DNA from 4 places in the Streptomyces sp. NPDC057638 genome. Region 1 is predicted to be linked to each of the others. Evidence: riboswitches for the same ligand, from Rfam matches in the RefSeq annotation. Region 1 holds a riboswitch; each other region holds the start of a gene.
The links. Region 1 has a riboswitch for cobalamin ahead of ACFVIM_RS18900 (cobalamin biosynthesis protein). Riboswitches for the same ligand answer to the same signal wherever they lie in the genome.
Positions count from the first base shown of each region.

Region 2: another riboswitch for cobalamin. It lies ahead of metE (5-methyltetrahydropteroyltriglutamate--homocysteine S-methyltransferase); the one in region 1 lies ahead of ACFVIM_RS18900 (cobalamin biosynthesis protein).
Region 3: another riboswitch for cobalamin. It lies ahead of ACFVIM_RS31110 (prenyltransferase/squalene oxidase repeat-containing protein); the one in region 1 lies ahead of ACFVIM_RS18900 (cobalamin biosynthesis protein).
Region 4: another riboswitch for cobalamin. It lies ahead of ACFVIM_RS10020 (ABC transporter substrate-binding protein); the one in region 1 lies ahead of ACFVIM_RS18900 (cobalamin biosynthesis protein).

Region 1 covers NZ_JBHVHF010000131.1:7,038-11,759, reverse strand. The annotation lists gene ACFVIM_RS18915 (class II aldolase/adducin family protein) at 1-283, opposite strand, end outside; gene ACFVIM_RS18910 (anion permease) at 564-1,829, shown strand; gene ACFVIM_RS18905 (hypothetical protein) at 1,842-2,057, shown strand; cobalamin riboswitch at 2,224-2,363, shown strand; gene ACFVIM_RS18900 (cobalamin biosynthesis protein) at 2,482-3,483, shown strand; gene ACFVIM_RS18895 (cobyric acid synthase) at 3,626-4,722, shown strand, end outside.
Region 2 covers NZ_JBHVHF010000039.1:19,026-23,747, forward strand. The annotation lists gene ACFVIM_RS08410 (TetR/AcrR family transcriptional regulator) at 1-612, shown strand, start outside; gene fabG (3-oxoacyl-ACP reductase FabG) at 986-1,765, shown strand; cobalamin riboswitch at 1,866-2,081, shown strand; gene metE (5-methyltetrahydropteroyltriglutamate--homocysteine S-methyltransferase) at 2,247-4,583, shown strand.
Region 3 covers NZ_JBHVHF010000372.1:1,578-6,299, forward strand. The annotation lists gene ACFVIM_RS31100 (CbiQ family ECF transporter T component) at 1-859, opposite strand, end outside; gene ACFVIM_RS31105 (SCO2322 family protein) at 1,030-1,719, opposite strand; gene ACFVIM_RS31110 (prenyltransferase/squalene oxidase repeat-containing protein) at 1,863-3,113, opposite strand; cobalamin riboswitch at 3,225-3,367, opposite strand; gene ACFVIM_RS31115 (MBL fold metallo-hydrolase) at 3,672-4,722, opposite strand, start outside.
Region 4 covers NZ_JBHVHF010000049.1:29,965-34,686, forward strand. The annotation lists gene ACFVIM_RS10010 (amino acid permease) at 1-1,281, shown strand, start outside; gene ACFVIM_RS10015 (Mov34/MPN/PAD-1 family protein) at 1,373-1,795, shown strand; cobalamin riboswitch at 1,849-1,971, shown strand; gene ACFVIM_RS10020 (ABC transporter substrate-binding protein) at 2,014-2,985, shown strand; gene ACFVIM_RS10025 (FecCD family ABC transporter permease) at 3,078-4,082, shown strand; gene ACFVIM_RS10030 (ABC transporter ATP-binding protein) at 4,171-4,722, shown strand, end outside.

The sequences.
Region 1 (4,722 bases):
GCCGGTAGACCGCCAGATGGAGCGGCAGCTCGCTGGTGGGCTCGAGGTGGCCCAGGACACGGTTCCCGTCGAGGTCGACGGCGAGGGCGTCCCCGGGGGTGAGCCGGTCGTAGGGCACCCCGCTGGGGGTGACGAGGACCAGATCGCCGACGCGGGCCGAGACGTTGCCCGAGGTGCCGACGACCAGCCCCTCCGCGGCTGTCCTGCGCGCGGTGGCCACCAGTCGGCCCCAGAGCTGTACGAGGTCATGTTCGATCACGTCCGGCCCGATCCGATCGCTCATACGACCATCGTGTCAGGTGTCGGCAAGGGGGTCCGGCCCACGAGCGATGTCGGGTGATGCATATCACCGGATGGTGCGAGAAGTCCGATTTAAGACCATCTCTACCGTCCGGAAACCCCGGGGAATCGGCGGCAGCGGCCCCCGGGAGGGGGCTTCGGCGAGCAAAGCGGAACCATGAACATCATTTGGGGTCACCCTGAATCCCGCCCCAGTTCACCTTCCGTTCATCCAGGTTACCTACGTTCGCCGGGCCACTGACGTCCAAAGATTGCCTGGGTAAATGGAACACATCACGCTGCTACTCGCGATCGTGATCGTGACGGCTCTCGTGTTCGATTTCACGAACGGTTTCCACGACACCGCCAACGCGATGGCGACCACCATCTCGACCGGCGCAATGAAGCCCAAAGCCGCGGTGGCCATGTCCGCCGTGCTCAACCTCGTCGGCGCGTTCATGTCGGTGGAGGTCGCCAAGACGATCTCCAGCGGCATCGTCAACGAGGCAGGCATAACACCAGAAGTGATCTTCGCGGCGCTGGTCGGCGCCATCCTCTGGAATCTCCTGACGTGGCTGGTCGGCCTGCCGTCCAGTTCCTCGCACGCCCTCATGGGCGGTCTGATCGGCGCCACCATCGCCTCGGTCGGCATCAGCGGCGTCAACGGCGGCACCGTGATCACCAAGGTGCTGATCCCCGCCATCGCGGCCCCCCTGGTGGCCGGTATCGGCGCCTACCTGGCCTCCCGCCTCACCTACAAGATCGGCAAGAACGCCGACCAGAAGGCGACCGCGAAGGGCTACCGCGCCGGGCAGATCGCCTCGGCCGGTCTGGTCTCCCTGGCGCACGGCACCAACGACGCCCAGAAGACGATGGGCATCATCACCCTCGCCCTGGTCGCGGGCGGCGTGCTGGTCCCGGGTTCCAACCCTCCGATGTGGGTCATCGTCTCCGCCGGTGTCGCCATCGCGCTCGGCACCTACCTCGGCGGCTGGCGCATCATCCGCACCATGGGCAAGGGTCTGACCGACCTCCAGCCGCAGCAGGGCTTCGCCGCCCAGTCCAGCGCCGCGAGCGTCATCCTGGCCTCCTCCAACCTGGGCTTCTCGCTCTCCACCACGCACTCCTGCTCCGGCGCGGTGATGGGTGCCGGTCTCGGCCGCAAGGGCGGCGTGGTCCGCTGGTCGACCGCGACCCGGATGTTCGTGGCCTGGGGCCTGACCCTGCCGGCCGCCGGTCTGGTCGCCGCCCTCTCCGAGCTGGTCACCCGGCAGGGCGACTGGGGCATCGCCGTCGTGGCCGTCTTCCTCGTCGCCTCGTCGGCCGCGATCTGGGTGTACTCCCGGCGCCAGGTCGTCGACCACACCAACGTCAACGAGACCGATGAGAACGGTGTGAGCGACGGCTCCGAGCCCGGCGTCGTGACCGCCGCCATCGCCGCGGTCACCCCGCCCCCGGCCGGTGTGACCCCGGACGAGCTCAAGACCACCATCCCGGCCCCCGCGGCCGCCTCTTCCGAGAACGGCCCGGCCAGCCCGGCCGCGGTGTAAGGACGGAACAGCATGAAGATCGACTGGGTAGCCCTCGGCTCCGTGTTCGGCGTCAGCCTCGTGGCCACCGTCGCTCTGGTGGGCCTCTTCACCCTGGGCATCGTGGGCATGAGCAAGCAGGCATCGGCGAACGGCGGGTCCGTGGCCCTCGCCCGCACCGGCGCCTACCTCTGCTTCGCGCTGTGCCTGGCCGCGGTCTCGTACGGAATCTTCCTGATCGTGACCTGAGCCCCGCGCTCTGACCACAGGGCCGGACCATCCCCCGCGGATGGCCCGGCCCTGTGGCGTACCCCGGGGGACGAGATCGCGTGGGCGCGCGGGACCACCGGGTGGCGGGGCTGCTCTGTGGGGCTGGGCACACTGTCCCGTCGCAGGTCAACGGCAGGTTGACGGGTGTTCTCGGGGCGTGGTGGACTGCCGGGGCCCATACGACGGCAGCAGAGGAAGCCGGTGCGAATCCGGCGCGGTCCCGCCACTGTCAGCGGGGAGCGATCCCCGTGAGCCAGGAACTCTCTCCGTCGTCTCCGTCGAACCAGGGCGTGGACACCCTGAGTGAGGACATATCGCCATGCCCGGCCGTGGTTCAGCTCCCCTCCCCTCCCCCGTGCGTACCATCGCCGGGGCCGTGACCAGCGGGATCGCCCGCTGATCGATGCGTGCCGAACGAGTCTTCGCGTATGGCGCGCTGGCCGGTCTCACCGCCGACCTCCTTCTCGCCGACCCCCGCCGGGGCCATCCGGTCGCCGGTTTCGGGCGGGCGGCGGGGGCCGTGGAGCGGGTGCTGTGGCATGACCACCGCGGCTGGGGCGCCCTGCACACCGCCGTCTGCGCCGGAGGCGCCACCACGGCCGCCGCGCTGCTGGCCCGCGCCGCCGCGCGCCATCCCGCCGCCTCGGTGGCCCTGACGGCCGCCGCCACCTGGGCCGTGGTCGGAGGTACCTCCCTCGGGCGCGAGGCCCGCGCGATCGGCGCGGCCCTCACCGACGGTGACCTGGCGCGCGCCCGCGCACGCCTCCCCCATCTCTGTGGCCGCGACCCGCACTCCCTCGACGAGCGGCAGATCGCGCGCGCCGTGGTGGAGTCCGTCGCGGAGAACACCTCGGACGCCGTCGTCGGCGCGCTGGTGTGGGGCGCGGTGGCCGGGGTGCCCGGGCTGGTGGGCTTCCGCGCCGTCAACACCCTGGACGCGATGGTCGGCCACCGCTCGCCCCGGCTGCGCCGCTTCGGCTGGGCGTCGGCGCGGCTGGACGACGTCGTGGGGTGGCCCGGGGCCCGTCTCACCGCCGCGCTGGCGGTGGTCTGCGGTGCCGCCCCGGCCGACGCCGTACGGGTGTGGCGGGCCGACGCCCACCGTCATCCCAGCCCCAACGCGGGCCCCGTCGAGGCCGCCTTCGCCGGTGCCCTCGGTGTCCGCCTCGGCGGCACCCTCGCCTACGGCGGCCGGGTCGAGCACCGCCCGGTCCTCCATGCCGGGGGCCGTCCCGTGACGACCGCCGACATCGACCGCGCGGCCCGGCTCTCCCGCCGCGTGACCCTAGGGGCACTCGCGGTGAGCGTAGGCGGCCGTCTGCTGGTCGCGCGCCTCGCGAAAGCGGTCCAGACCGCACGCGCGGGTACGGCCGCGCAGAAGGCGGTACGAAGGCGGCGCGCGTGACAAGGACACGCGCGAGAAGGACGCACGCGACGAGGACGCACGCGATGGGAACACGCGTGACAAGGAACAGCGCCGCGACGATGGACCGCACGGCGGTACGGCGGCACGCCGGTACCGAGGCACCGCTCTGGGGAGGGACACGATGAGGAAGCGCGGCGGTGGGCTGCTGGTCGCGGGGACCACGTCGGACGCGGGCAAGAGCGTCGTCACGGCGGGCATCTGCCGCTGGCTGACCCGCCAGGGCCTGAAGGTGGCGCCGTTCAAGGGCCAGAACATGTCCCTGAACTCGTTCGTGACCCGCGACGGCGCGGAGATCGGCCGGGCGCAGGCGATGCAGGCCCGCGCGGCGCGCGTGGAGCCGACCGCGCTGATGAACCCGGTCCTGCTGAAGCCCGGCGGTGACCGCACCAGCCAGGTGGTGCTGCTGGGCAGGCCGGTCGGGGAGATGAGCGCGCGCGGCTTCTTCGGCGGCCACGCCGCCGGGTCGGCGCTGCGCGAAGGGGGGCGCGAGGCACTGCTCGGCACGGTCCTGGAGTGCCTGGAGGAGCTGCGCGTCACCCATGACGCGGTCATCTGCGAGGGAGCGGGCAGCCCCGCCGAGATCAATCTGCGGCGCACGGACATCGTGAACATGGGGGTGGCACGGGCCGCGGGGCTGCCCGCGCTGGTTGTCGGGGACATCGACCGCGGCGGGGTGTTCGCCTCGTTCTTCGGTACCACGGCGCTGCTCGCCGCCGAGGACCAGGAGCTGCTGGCGGGCTATGTCGTCAACAAGTTCCGGGGTGATGTCTCGCTGCTGGAGCCGGGTCTGGCGATGCTGGAGCAGATCACCGGGCGGCCGACGTACGGGGTGCTGCCGTACGCGCACGGGCTCGGGATCGACGAGGAGGACGGGCTGAGCGTCTCCCTGCGCGGCGCCGTACGGGAGTCGGTGGCCGCGCCGCCGGTCGGCGAGGACGTGCTGCGGGTGGCGGTCTGCGCGGTGCCGCTGATGTCCAACTTCACGGACGTGGACGCGCTGGCCGCCGAGCCCGGTGTGGTGGTGCGGTTCGTGGACCGGCCCGAGGAACTGGCCGACGCGGATCTCGTGGTCGTGCCGGGAACCCGGGGCACGGTCGGGGCGCTGGAGTGGCTGAGGCGGCGGGGGCTGGCGCGGGAGCTGGCGCGCAGGGCGGCGGCGGGCCGTCCGGTGCTGGGGATCTGCGGCGGGTTCCAGCTGCTCGGTGAGCACATCGAGGA
Region 2 (4,722 bases), on a different contig from region 1:
CCAGCCGACCGCCGCGCCCAGCTCCTCGCCGTCGGCGCACGGCTCTTCGCCGCCCACCCCTACGCCGACGTGCTGATGGAGGAGGTCGCCGAAGCGGCCGGTGTCTCCCGGGCCCTGCTCTACCGCCACTTCCCCAGCAAGCACGCCCTCTTCGCCGCCGTCTACCAGCAGGCGGCGGACCGCCTGCTCGCCGGGACACGGCTCGACCCCACCGACTCCCTGCCGGAGCAGCTCGCCCAGGGGATGGACGTCCATCTCGACTACTTCGTGGCGAACCGCAACGCCGTCCTCGCCGCGAACCGGGTCCTCGCGGGCGACCCGGTGATCCAGACGATCATGACCAACGAGCTGGACGCGCTCCGCGCGCGGCTCCTGGCCGTACTCCCCCTCGCGGACGAGAACGCCCGCGAGGCCGTGTCCGGCGTCCTGAAGAGCTGGCTCGTCTTCGTCCAGGTCCTCTGCGTCGACTGGCTCACCCACGAGACTTGCACCCGCACCCAGCTCCGCGACATCTGCGTCGGCGCGGCCCTCGGCGCCCTCCGGCCGCTTCTCGACGAGGACCCCGCCCCCGACGGGCCACCCCGGGCGCCCAGCGCGCGTGGCTCGGCGTAGCGCCCTGGCCGCACCCCGTCCGCCGCGACCGTGACCGGCGGTGGCTCCCAGCCGTCCGAACTCGACGTCAGGGCCGTGGAGTACGGGCCGTTCGGCCACGTGGTGAAGCCACCGGGACAGCGAACGGGGTGACCCCGTACCAGCGTCACGACACCGACCCGGCGGGGCGGGCCACCTCCGTCGCGGTCTCCGGCGGCACCGGAACGCCCGCCACCGGCTATCACCCGTCCACGGGAGGGGCGGCGAGCGGCTGTTTTGAGTCGGCTCGGCCCGTTCCTGGGCGGCGCCGCGCTGTGGGCGCCTACGGTAATGATCATGGTCGTGTCCGCACGGACGGACACGTGGGCAACCGAGGCGAGGACGTGGGAACGGGATGACGGGTACTGACTGGCGGCAGCGGTCCGTGGTCGTGACGGGTGGGACGCGCGGGATCGGACGGGGTATCGCGCGACTCCTCGCGGCCCGGGGCGCGGCGGTCGCGCTCACCGGCCGGGACGCGGCGACCGCGGAACAGGCCGCCGGGGAACTCGCCGCCGCCACGGGCGGCCGGGTCACCGGCCTGGGCCTCGATCTGCGGGACCCGGACGCGATCGAGGCCATGGCGGCGGAGGCCGAGCGGCGGCACGGGCACGTGGACGTGGTGTGCGCCAACGCCGGGATCTTCCCGGAGAAGCGGTTGCGGGAGATGACGGCCGCCGATGTGGACGAGGTCCTGGCCGTGAACCTGCGCGGATCGATCCTCGTGTCGAAGGCCTTCCTGCCCGCCATGGAACGCGCCGGACACGGCCGGATCGTCCTGACCTCCTCCATCACCGGTCCCACCACCGGCTACACCGGCTGGTCCCACTACGGCGCGAGCAAGGCGGGCCAGCTCGGCTTCCTGCGCGGCGCGGCCCTGGAGCTGGCACCGGCCGGTATCACCGTCAACGCCGTCCTGCCCGGCAATGTGCGCACGGAGGGCCTGGCCGAACTGGGCGAGGACTACCTGCGGCGGATGACGGACTCGATTCCGGTCGGCCGGCTCGGCGAGACCGCCGACATCGCGCACGCGGTGCTGTTCCTCGCCTCCGACGAGGCCGCGTTCATCACCGGTCAGACCCTCACCGTCGACGGAGGGCAGACCCTTCCCGAGTCCCTCGACGCCCTGGCCTGACGTATCAGAGACCAGGGCCCCGGCGCTCTCTCCGGCAAGGTGTCTCATCTCACCGTCCGGATTCTGGACAGCCTGCGGCGGGTTCCCGGAGCGGGCGCCTAGAGTGACCGGTGCAGCTGGTTCGCCCTGTCCGCCAGACAGACGCGTCGTAAGAGGGAACCCGGTGGGAATCCGGGACTGCCCCGCAGCGGTGAGCGGGAACGACCGCCGTCATACGCACTGGGCCCGGGAGGGTCTGGGAAGCGACGGCCAGTAGGTGTTCCGTCAAGGGACGTGCCCGCGAGTCCGAAGACCTGCCCGTTGCCCGTACCTGGCCCCAGTGCCGTGTACGGACATCCGGTGACCTCGTGGGCGGGTCGGCACGGACAGCAGACGGACGACCGCGCCGCACCGCGCGATCGTGTCCGTCCGGTTCGTCACCCCTTCGCGTCCTCGTCCCGTCACCGGGTTCTCAGGGATTCATCTCGCGAAGGAGATCTCCGTGACACCGAAGTCGACGACGACACCGAAGTCCGCGACCGCGGCGGCACGCGCCACCGTGTACGGCTACCCCCGCCAGGGTCAGGCCAGGGAGCTGAAGAAGGCGATCGAGGGCTACTGGAAGGGCCGTGTCACCGCCGACGCCCTCCGCGCCACCGCCGCCGAGCTGCGCCGGCGCAACTGGCGGGAACTGGCCGACGCCGGGATCGACGAGGTCCCCACCGGTGACTTCTCGTACTACGACCATGTGCTCGACACCACCGTGCTGGTCGGCGCCATCCCGGAACGGCACCGCTCGGCGGTCGCCACCGACCCGCTCGACGGGTACTTCGCCATGGCGCGCGGCACCCAGGAGGTGGCGCCGCTGGAGATGACCAAGTGGTTCGACACCAACTACCACTATCTGGTGCCCGAACTGGGCCCCGACACCGTCTTCACCGCCGACCCGGCCCAGCAGATCAGCCAGCTGACCGAGGCGCGGGCAATGGGGCTCACCGCCCGCCCGGTGCTCGTCGGCCCGGTGACCTACCTCCTGCTCGCGAAGCCCGCGCCGGGCGTGGCGGCGGACTTCGACCCCCTCACCCTCCTGGACCGCCTCCTCCCCGTCTACGCGCGGACCCTCACCGCGCTGAAGGCGGCGGGCGCCGAGTGGGTACAGCTGGACGAGCCCGCCCTGGTCCAGGACCGCACCCCGGCCGAGCTGAACGCCACCGCCCGCGCCTACCGTGACCTCGGCGCCCTGACCGACCGTCCGAAACTGCTGGTCGCCTCCTACTTCGGCCGCCTCGGCGCGGCCCTGCCCGTCCTCGCCAAGTCACCCGTCGACGGCCTCGCACTCGATTTCACCGAGTCCGCCGCCGCCAACCTCGACGATCTCGCCGCCGTCGGCGGACTCCCCGGCAAGCGCCTGGTCGCCGGAGTGGTCAACGGCCGCAATATCTGGATCAACGACCTCGCCAAGTCCCTCGGCACCCTGGGGACCCTCCTCGGCCTCGCGGACCGGGTGGACGTCGCGGCCTCCTCCTCGCTGCTGCACGTCCCGCTCGACGCCGCGCTGGAGCGGGACATCGACCCGCAGATCCTGCGCTGGCTCGCCTTCGCCCGCCAGAAGACAGCGGAGATCGCCACCCTCGCCAAGGGGCTGAGCCGGGGCACCGCCGCCATCGAGGGCGAACTCTCCGCCAACCGGGCCGCCCTCGCCTCGCGTGCCGCGTCCCCCATCACCCGCGACCCGGCCGTCCGGGCCCGCGCCGGGGCCGTGACCGACGCCGACGCCCGCCGTTCCCAGCCCTACGGGCAGCGGACGGTCGCCCAGCGGGAACGCCTCGGCCTGCCGCTGCTGCCGACCACCACCATCGGCTCCTTCCCCCAGACCGACGAGTTGCGCGTCGCCCGCGCCGATCTGCGGGCCGGACGAATCGACTCCGCCGGGTACGAGGAACGCATCCGGGCCGAGATCGCCGAGGTGATCTCGTTCCAGGAGAAGACCGGCGTCGATGTCCTCGTCCACGGCGAGCCCGAACGCAACGACATGGTGCAGTACTTCGCCGAACAGCTCACCGGCTATCTCGCCACCCGACACGGCTGGGTCCAGTCCTACGGCACCCGCTATGTCCGCCCGCCGGTCCTCGCCGGGGACATCTCCCGCCCCGAACCGATGACCGTCCGCTGGACCTCCCACGCCCAGTCGCTCACCGACAAGCCGGTCAAGGGCATGCTCACCGGCCCGGTCACCATGCTCGCCTGGTCCTTCGTCCGCGACGACCAGCCCCTCGGCGACACCGCCCGCCAAGTCGCCCTGGCCCTGCGCGACGAGGTCGACGACCTGGAGGCCGCCGGGACCTCCGTCATCCAGGTCGACGAACCGGCGCTGCGCGAGACCCTGCCGCTGCGCACCGCCGACCACGCCGACTACCTCGCCTGGGCCACGGAAGCCTTCCGCCTCACGACCAGCGGAGTGCGGCCGGACACCCAGATCCACACCCACATGTGCTACGCCGAGTTCGGCGACATCGTCCAGGCCATCGACGACCTCGACGCCGACGTCATCAGCCTGGAGGCCGCCCGCTCCCATATGCAGGTCGCGTACGAACTGGCCACCCATGGCTACCCGCGCGAGGCCGGACCCGGCGTCTGGGACATCCACTCCCCCCGCGTCCCCTCCACCGACGAGGCCGCCCGCCTCCTCCGCACCGGCCTGAAGGCCATTCCGGCCGAACGCCTCTGGGTCAACCCCGACTGCGGCCTCAAGACCCGCGGCTGGCCCGAGACCCGCGCCTCACTGGAGAACCTGGTGACGGCCGCCCGTACCGTACGAAACGAACTGCCCGCCTCCTGACCTCCCACCACCCCTCGGCCGGGGCACCCACCGGGCGCCCCGGCCGGGCCATGAACGGCGCGGCTCGGGTGGGTCATCTCCCGCGCCTGCGGGTTCGACACTTGCTGACCTGCGGTCCTACCGGCGAGTAATGCGATTT
Region 3 (4,722 bases), on a different contig from region 1:
GGCCGAACCGGTCGGGCCGGTAGCGGGTGCGTACCGAGCGCCTGCCGCCCAGCCGCAGTCCGGCGACGGCCGCCAGCACCCCGCCGCCCAGCAGGAACGGTCCTGCGGTGGAGCCCTCGGCGGAGAGCAGCCCGTAGGCGCCCGCGCAGATCCCGAGGAGCCCGCCGATGACCAGCGCGGTCGTGGTGTGCCGTACGGCGGGCGGAACGGCGGCGGTCCGCCCGTACCCCCGCGCGTCCATCGACGCGGCGAGCGCGACGGACCGCTCCAGCGCGCTCTCCAGCACCGGCAGCCCGATCCGGGCGACGGCGCGGACACCGCCCGCTTCCCGTCCGCGCAGCCGCCGCGCGGTGCGCAGCCGGGCGACGTCGGCGACGAGATGGGGCGCGAAGGTCATGGCGACGACGACGGCCACCCCGATCTCGTACAGCGCCCCGGGCAGGCACTTCAGCAGCCGGGCCGGGTTGGCCAGCGCGTTCGCGGCGCCCAGGCAGATGAGGATGGCGGCCAGCTTGGCGCCGTCGTACAGGGCGAAGACGATCTGTTCGGCCGTGACCCGGCCGCCGAGGCGGATCCCCTGGGCCCAGTCGGGGAGCGGGACCTCGGGGAGGGTGAGAAGGGTGTGGCTGCCGGGGATCGGTGACCCGAGAACGACGGAGAAGACGACCCGCAGCGCGATCACGAACAGCGCCAGCTTGAGGAAGGCGCTGTAGGAGCGCGCCCAGGGCGCGTCGGTGCGCCGCGCGGCGACGACATACGCCGTCACGACCACCAGCAGTCCCAGCAGGAGGGGATGCGTGGTCCGCGACGCGGCCGTGGCCAGGCCGAGCGCCCACAGCCACCAGGCACCCGGATGCACGGCGTTGCGCCGGTCGGCCCGGGGGGCGCGCAGCCGCTCCCCGGGGCGCGGGCGGCGGCCCCGCGTGGGCTCGGTGGGCTCGGCGCGTTCGGTGGGGTTCTGGCCGAGGTCACGGAGGCGGACCCCGTCCCCGTACGGCGGTACGGGCGGGGACTGGTCCCGGTCCCGGCTCATCGGGACCGGCGGCGGGACTGCCAGAACGCGGCGGCGCCGAGCACGACGACGGCGCCCACTCCGGCGAGGGCGCCGACGGAGGGTCCGCCGGACTCCTCCGCGCTGGACTCCTGCGCGCGGGTGTCCCCTTCCGGCGCCGCGCCGGCCGTGGTCCGCGGGCGGTCGCCCGAGGCGGGGACCTGCTCGCCGCAGCCCGCACCCGGATAGCCCGCGATGGCGCAGAGCAGCGCCTGCTGGTTGTAGCGGAGCGGCTTGGCGACGGCGGCCAGCGCCTCCGCCGCGGTCGCGTCCGTCCCCACCCGGGCACAGGCGGCGCGCGGCGCGGGCGGCCGCTCGCCGGAGGGCGCGTCCTGGGGGGTGCCCGGGTCGATCACCACGGCGACGCGTTTGCGGTCCGGCTCGGCCGCCGTCGTACCGCAGACGGCGGCGAAGTCCGGGGCCTGGCGGGGGCGGGTGGCGTCGGCGCTGTTCTCGCTCACCGCGAAGCGGAACCCGTTCACCGAGCCGTCGGCGGGACGGGCGGTGGCCGGGCCCTCGGTGGCGTAGGACCAGGCGCGGCCGTCGCTCTGCCAGAAGGACCAGTAGCGGTATCCGGCCGCCTCGGCGGGTGTGGCGGCGGCCACGCCGAGTCCGACGGCGAGGACGGTGCCGAGGACGGTGCCGAGCAGGGCCGCCAGGGCGAGCAACGGGGTCGACGGCGGGGTGAGCGAGCGGGCGCGGGCCTTCCCGGCGGTGCCGGGGCCGGGCCCGTCCTCCGCCTGGCCACGGCTGCCCGGGGTCCCGGGGCCGTCGCCGGGCGTACGGGGGCGGGGCCCGGCGCTGTCGCCGGTCACGACTTGTTCTTGCGGCGGCCGCTGATCAGGATGCCCGCGCCGACACTGGCCGCGAAGAAGGCGCCGACGAGCCACCACTGGCCGCTGTCGGAGCCCTTCTCGTCCTTCTCGTTCTCCTTCTTCTTCTCTTCCGTGGCCTGGGCCGCGTCCGCGCGCGGGTCCGGGCCGAGCGCGGTGAGCTGCGCCACCAGGTCCGCGCCACCGAAGTCGGTCGGCTGCGCCCCGGCGGCACGGGCGGCGAAGATCAACTGGGCGTACGCGGCGGGTCCCGACTCCTTCGCCCATGCGGCCGAGTTCGCCTTCAGCCAGGCCAGGGGCTTCGCGGTCCGCTCCTTCAGGCCCTGGGCGGCGAGGGCGGCCACGGCGTCGGCGGTGTTGCCGACATCCGGCTTGGGGGCGGAGTCGGTGGCGCCGGGCATCGGCGGGGTCAGCAGATGACCGGTCGCGGCGAGGGCGCCCGCGAGGTAGGCGGCGCCGTTGTGGGCGGCGTCCGGGAGGGTCTTGCCGGGGACACAGGCGGTGCCCCGGGCGTCCGGCTCACCGGCGGCGGGCGAGAGCCCCTGCCCCCGCGCCGCCACCACGGCGGCGGCCGTGGAGTCGGCGACCATGCCGGGCTGCTTGGGCTGGTAGACGAAGGCGCCGCCGTCCTTGCCACCACAGGGCGTGGCGAACGTCAGCAGGGCATCGAACGGCGACTTCCCGCCCGGCGAACGCACCTCGGCGGGCTTGACGCCCGCCGCCGAGAACGCGCCGATCACCAGCGAGGTGGAGTTGGCGTCGCTGGCGCCGCCGGGGTTGTAGCTCCAGCCGCCGTCCGCGTTCTGGGTGGACCGCAGCCAGGTCACGGCCTTCTGGGCGGTCTCCTTCTCACCGAGCGCGGTCAGCGCCTGGACGGCCACGGCGGTGGCGTTGGAGTCCAGCGGCAGCGAGGCCGGGCACGCGGCGGAGACATCGGCCCGGTAGGAGGCGAAGCCGCCGCTCGCGCACTGCTGGGCGGCGAGCCACGCGACCGCCTTGTCGGCGGGGACGACACCGGAGACATCCTGGGCGAGCAGGGCCAGGGACTGGCGCCAGACACCGTCGTAGGTGGGGTCGCCGCTCCCGTACAGCCCGGACGGCAGGACCGGCGACGGCGCCGGGCTGCCCGTGGTGGCGGGCGCGGCACTGGCCGCCGGGGCGAGCGCGAGCGCGGCCGTGCCCAGTGTGGCGGATACGGCGAGCGCGACGGCGCGGCGTGCGGTGCTCATGGACGGGGGCCTCTCCTGCGGAAGCCGGGCACGGGCACGCTCTTGAGGCACCAGGGCTCCGACTCCGTACTCCTCGACGGTGCCGGTCACCGGCGGGCCGCCGGTGGCACGAGACGATCACAACGGGGTACGGGGCATTCCGGCTCGCCACCCCGGGGTGCCCGGCGGTGGCTCACGGCTGCGGGTCAGCGCCGGATTCGCACCGGCTTCCCCCCGTACGGACGTGAAAACGACGTGTCCACTCTACCGGCCGGTCCGGCGGGTCGTGGCTGGCGGACTGACTGCTTCCGGATCGGCGGGCGTGTCCCCGGGGGCGCGGGCCGGTCGCCTCGGGGGTGGCGGGTTCTGGACGGCGGGCCGGTCGCCTCCGGGGTGGCGGGTCCGCGTTCGGGGCGCCGGGCCCGGGATCGCGGGACGGCCGCCTGCGTGTCCCCGGGCCCAGAACCGGCCGCCCCCGGGCCCCGAACCGGCCGCCCCCGGGGTCTGCCCGGACGCCTGGCCGTGGGCCTTCGGAACCCTTGGCCGCCGGGCCCCGGCCCGCTCCCCTCCGGCGGCCGCTCACAGCGCCACATACCGCTCCGGCACCCCCGCCAGCCGCTCCGCCCGCCCCCGTCGCACCAGATGGCGCAGATGGGCCTCCACCTCCGAGACGGCGATCGTGCGGGAGGCCGGCGGGATCCGCTCCCATGCCCGGTTCCACTCCATGAGTTCCGCGAGGCGCCAGGGCGTGCGGGGCTCGGTCAGCAGGCCGAGCAGCAGCGCGAGACGGGTCTCGTGGTGGCCGAGCAGTGCGCTGACCCGGGCGGGGGCGCCGGTGAAGGGGTGCTGGTGGGCGGGGAGGACCTCGGCCGGGGCGAGGCGGGCGACCCGTCGCAGGGAGGCCAGGTAGTCGCCCAGGGGGTCGGTCCCGGCTGGGTCGTCTGGGTCGGCTGGGTCATCTGGGTCCTCGTACAGACCGATGTGGGGGCTGATCCCGGGGAGCAGGTGGTCGCCGGAGAAGAGACGGCCCCGGCCGGGGAGCCCGGCCGGATGGTTCTCCTCCAGATGGAGGCAGACATGGCCGGGGGTGTGGCCCGGCGTCCAGATCGCCCGCAGTCGTCGGCCCGTGAGGTCCAGCAGCTCACCGGCGGCGATCTCCCGGTCGGGCAGGGCGGGCCGCAGCCCCGGCACCGCGTCGGCGCCGCGCGCGCGGAAGGAGCGCATGACGGCCAGATGCTCCTCGGGCGCTCCGGCGGCGGCCAGCTTCTCCTCCATAGAGGCCAGCCAGCGCTCCGGCGGGCCCTCCCTCGTACGCCGGACGACGTCGGTGTCGGCCGGGTGCATCGCCACCCACGCGCCGGACTCCGCGCGGACGCGGGCGGAGAGGCCGTGGTGGTCGGGGTGGTGGTGGGTGATGACGACGCCGTGGATGGCGGAGACGTCGGCGCCCAGCGCCGTCAGTCCGGCGGTGAGGGCCTCCCAGGAGGCCGGGTCGTCCCAGCCGGTGTCGATGAGGACCGGGCCACGGCCGGTGTCGAGGAGATGGACCAGAGTGTGGCCGAGGGGGTTGTCCGGGATGGGGACCCGGACCGACCAGACCCCGCCGCCGTGGTCCGTGGTCCCGGCCGCC
Region 4 (4,722 bases), on a different contig from region 1:
GCGGGCAAGGCCATCTCCAAGGCCGGACCCAGCCTCATCCTCGCGTACGCCATCGCGGGCCTGGTCATCTTCTTCATCATGCGCGCCCTCGGCGAGCTGCTGATGTACCGCCCGGTCTCGGGGTCGTTCTCCGACTACGCGCGGGAGTTCATCGGGCCGTTCGCGGGGTTCGCCACCGGCTGGACGTACTGGCTCTTCTGGGTCGTCACCGGAATGACCGAGGTCACGGCGGCGGCGCACTACATGACGTACTGGTTCGACATCCCGCAGTGGGTCTCGGCGCTGATCTTCACGCTGATCCTCTACGGCGCCAATCTGATCTCGGTGAAGATCTTCGGTGAGCTGGAGTTCTGGTTCTCGATGGTCAAGGTCACCGCGATCGTCGGCATGATCCTGATCTGCGCCGGAATCATCACCCTCGGCTTCACGGACGCGGGCGACACCGCCTCCTTCTCGCTGCTGTGGAGCGACGGCGGCTTCTTCCCCAAGGGCATCGGCGGCACGCTGATGACGCTCCAGATCGTGATGTTCGCCTTCCTGGCGGTCGAGCTGGTCGGTGTCACCGCGGGTGAGTCCAAGGACCCCGAGAAGACCCTGCCCAAGGCCATCAACACCGTGCCGTGGCGCATCGCCGTCTTCTACATCGGCGCGCTGATCATGATCCTGTCGGTGGTCTCCTGGACCAACTTCGAGCCGGGCGTCTCGCCCTTCGTGGCCGCCTTCGACAAGATGGGCCTGGCCGTCGGCGCGGGCATCGTGAACTTCGTCGTCCTGACCGCCGCGCTCTCCTCCTGCAACTCCGGGATGTACTCCACCGGACGCATGCTGCGCGGCCTGGCCCTCAACAACCAGGGCCCGAAGATCTTCACCCGGCTCACCAGGAACGGCACCCCGCTGATCGGGACCACCTTCTCGGCCGCGCTGATGATGTTCGGTGTCTGGATCAACTACCAGTGGCCCGGCGAGGCGTTCAACAAGATCGTCTCCTTCGCCACCATCTCCGGCATGTGGGCCTGGATCATGATCCTGGTCAGTCAGATCCGCTACCGCGCCAAGGTGAACCGGGGCGAGCTGCCCGAGTCGACCTTCAAGGCGCCCGGCGCGCCCTACACCAGCTGGTTCGCGCTCTGCTTCATCGGTCTGGTGATCGTGCTGATGGGCGTGGACAAGGACGCCCGGGTCTCGCTGTACGTCGCGCCGGTCTGGGGGCTCCTGCTCGGGGTCTCCTATCTGGTGCTGCGCAAGCGGGACCCCGAGGGCGCCGCCTTCAGCAAGCGCTGAGGCGCCCCCTTCGCAGACCAGGCATTCCCAGCATGCGGGCCGTTTCGTATCACCCATTGGTACGGAACGGCCCGCTGCCTATGCTGACGGCATGCTGACGCTCACCCAGGCACTCTTCGACCAGATCGTGGCGCACGCCCGCGCCGACCACCCCGACGAGGCGTGTGGCGTCGTCGCCGGACCCGAGGGCACCGACCGCCCGGAGCGGTTCATCCCCATGGTCAACGCCGCCCGGTCGCCCACCTTCTACGAGTTCGACTCGATGGACCTGCTCCGGCTCACCAAGGAACTGTGGGCCAACGACGAGGAGCAGGTGATCATCTACCACTCCCACACGGCGACCGAGGCGTACCCCTCCCGTACCGACATCTCGTACGCCAACGAGCCCGGCGCCCACTACGTCCTGGTCTCCACCGCCGACACCGACGGCCTCGGGCCCTTCCAGTTCCGCTCCTTCCGGATCGTGAACGGGGAGGTCACCGAGGAGGAGGTGCGGATCGTCGAGGCATACTGAGCCTCACACTTGAGCGAGCGCGTCGAGCGCGCCCAGCACCAGGTGATACAAGAGAACAGACGTATGAACAGGGCGGTGGGACCCAGGAAGCCGGTGTGACTCCGGCGCGGTCCCGCCACTGTGAGCCAAGCGATCCGCTTGCCAGCCAGGAACTGACCCGCCGCCCTTCTCCCACCACCCAGGGGACGTGGAAATCCCCGGAGGAGGCACCACCCGTCATGTCCAGGCGCCGCAGAACCACCGTCATCGCCGCCCTGCTGCTCCCGCTCACCCTCGCGGGCTGCTCCACCACCCCCGAGCCGGACCGCAAGGCCACCGGTGCCGCCCCCGGCTTCCCGTACACCGTCGACAACTGCGGTGTGAAGACCACCTATCAGGCGCCGCCGCGGCGCGCGGTCACCATGAACCAGCACGTCACCGAGGTCATGCTGGAGCTGGGACTGGAGAAGTCGCTGGTCGGCACCGCCTTCCTGGACGACCGGGTGCTGCCGGAGTACGCGAAGGCGTACGGGGAGATCCCCGTGCTCGCCAAGGAGTACCCCTCCAAGGAGAAGCTGCTCACCGCCAACCCGGACTTCGTCTACGGCGGTTACGCCAGCGCCTTCAAGACCGAGGACGGCCGCACCCGCGCCGAGCTGAAGAAGACCGGCATCGACACCCGGCTCAACCTGGAGAACTGCACCACCGAGCGGACCACCCTCGACGACGTCTACCGGGAGGTCGAGGAGGTCGGGCGCACCTTCGGCGTCGGCGACCGCGCCCAGCGGTGGATCACCGAGGCCCGCGCCGTGGTCGCCGCCACCGGCACGACGCTCACGGGCCGGGCGCCGGTGCCGGTCTTCGTCTACGACAACGGGGACAAGACCGCCTTCACGGCGGGCGGCCGGGGCATCGGCAACGAGCTGATCACCCGCGCGGGCGGCCGGAACGTCTTCGCCGACCTCGACAAGGCGTTCGGCGACGCGACCTGGGAAGAGGTCGTCGCCCGCAAGCCCGAGGTCATCGTGATCTACGACTACGGCTCGGTCACCGTGGCGCAGAAGAAGCGGAAACTGCTGACCGACCCCGCGCTCAAGGACGTCCCGGCGGTGCGGAACAAACGCTTCGCGGTGCTGCCGCTCTCCGACGCCGTGCTCGGCGTCCGGGCGCCCGCCGCCATATCCAAGCTGGCCGCGCAGCTGGCGCGGTGAGGGGCGTGACGGTGGCCGCCGGGGGCGTGTCATCGGCGGGTACGGAGGCGGGCGCGGCGGGCGGCCCCGGCGCGCGGCCCGTCCTCGCCCGGCTGCGCTACGGCGCCGTCGTCACCGGCCTGGTGGCCGCGCTCGGCTGCGCGGCCCTGGCCGGGCTGGTCCTCGGCTCCGTACGGATCCCGGCCGGGCAGGTGGTCGACGCGCTGCTGCCGGGGGCCGCGCCGAGCCCGTTCCGGACCATCGTGCGTGAGGTACGGCTGCCCCGGGTGCTGCTCGGGATGGTCGTCGGCGCCGGACTCGGGGTCGTCGGCGCCGTCCTCCAGGCGCTGGTGCGCAACCGGCTGGCCGACCCCTTCCTGCTGGGGATCTCCTCCGGAGCCTCCACCGGCGCGGTGGTGGTGCTGACGCTGGGCCTCGGCGCCACCACCGCCGTCGCGATGCCGCTCGGCGCGTTCCTCGGGTCGCTGGTCGCGCTCGCGCTGGTCTTCGGGCTGGCCCGGCGCGGCGGGATGATGACCGGGCCCCGGCTGGTGCTGGCCGGGGTCACCGTCTCGTACATCCTCACCGCGCTGACCACGCTCGTCCTGGTGGCGTCGGCGCGGCCGGAGCACTTCCGCGAGGCCCTGTACTGGTCCCTCGGCGGGCTCGGCAGCGCCCGCTGGGACGGGATCCTGCTGCCCGCCGTCGTGCTCGGGGCCGCGCTGCCGCTGCTGCTGGCGCTGGCGCGACCGCTGGACCTGCTGCTGGTGGGGGAGGAGGGCGCGACCGTGCTGGGGCTGGACGTGGGGCGCTTCCGTGCCGTCGTCTTCGTCCTGGTCTCGCTGGTCACCGCCGTGATGGTGGCCGCCAGCGGCGCCGTCGGGTTCGTCGGGCTGATGGTCCCGCACGCCGCCCGGCTGCTGGTCGGCGCCACCCACCGGGCCCTGCTGCCGGTCTGCGCGCTGCTGGGCGCCGTCGCCCTGGTCGTCGCCGACCTCGGCGCCCGTACCCTCTTCTCCCCGCAGGACGTTCCCGTCGGCGTGCTCACCGCGCTGATCGGGGGCCCGCTCTTCCTCTGGCTGATGCGGGGGCGCACCGCGCAGGGGGCACCGCTGTGACCCGCGCCGCGCCGGGGGCACCGGTGATCCGTACCGCGCCGGGGGCACCCGCGACCCGCGTCGTCTTCCACCCGCGAGGAGTCCCGTCGTGACCGCCGCCCTCACCCTGACCGGCCTGGGGTACGAGACGGAGGGCCGCGCCCTGCTCACGGGGATCGCGCTGCGGGCCGAACCCGGCCAGACCGTCGGCGTCGTCGGCCCCAACGGCAGCGGCAAGACCACCCTGCTGCGCTGTGTGTACGGCACCCTGCGCCCCACGGCGGGCCGGGCGCTGCTGGACGGCGACGACCTGCTGGTGCTCGGGGCGCGGGAGCGGGCGCGCCGGGTGGCGACCGTGCCGCAGGACAGCCCGGCCGAGTTCGAGCTGACCGTGCGGGAGGTCGTCGCCATGGGGCGCAGCCCGCACAAGCGGTTCTGGGAGCCGGACTCGGCGGCGGACACCGCCCTCGTGGCCGAGGCGCTGGAACGGCTGGCCATCACCGGGCTCGCCGACCGGGCCTTCCCCTCCCTCTCCGGCGGCGAGCGCCAGCGGGCGCTGGTCGCCCGGGCGCTGGTGCAGCGGCCGGGGCTGCTGGTGCTGGACGAGCCCACCAACCACCTGGACATCCGGTACCAGATGGAGATCCTGGGCCTGGTGCGG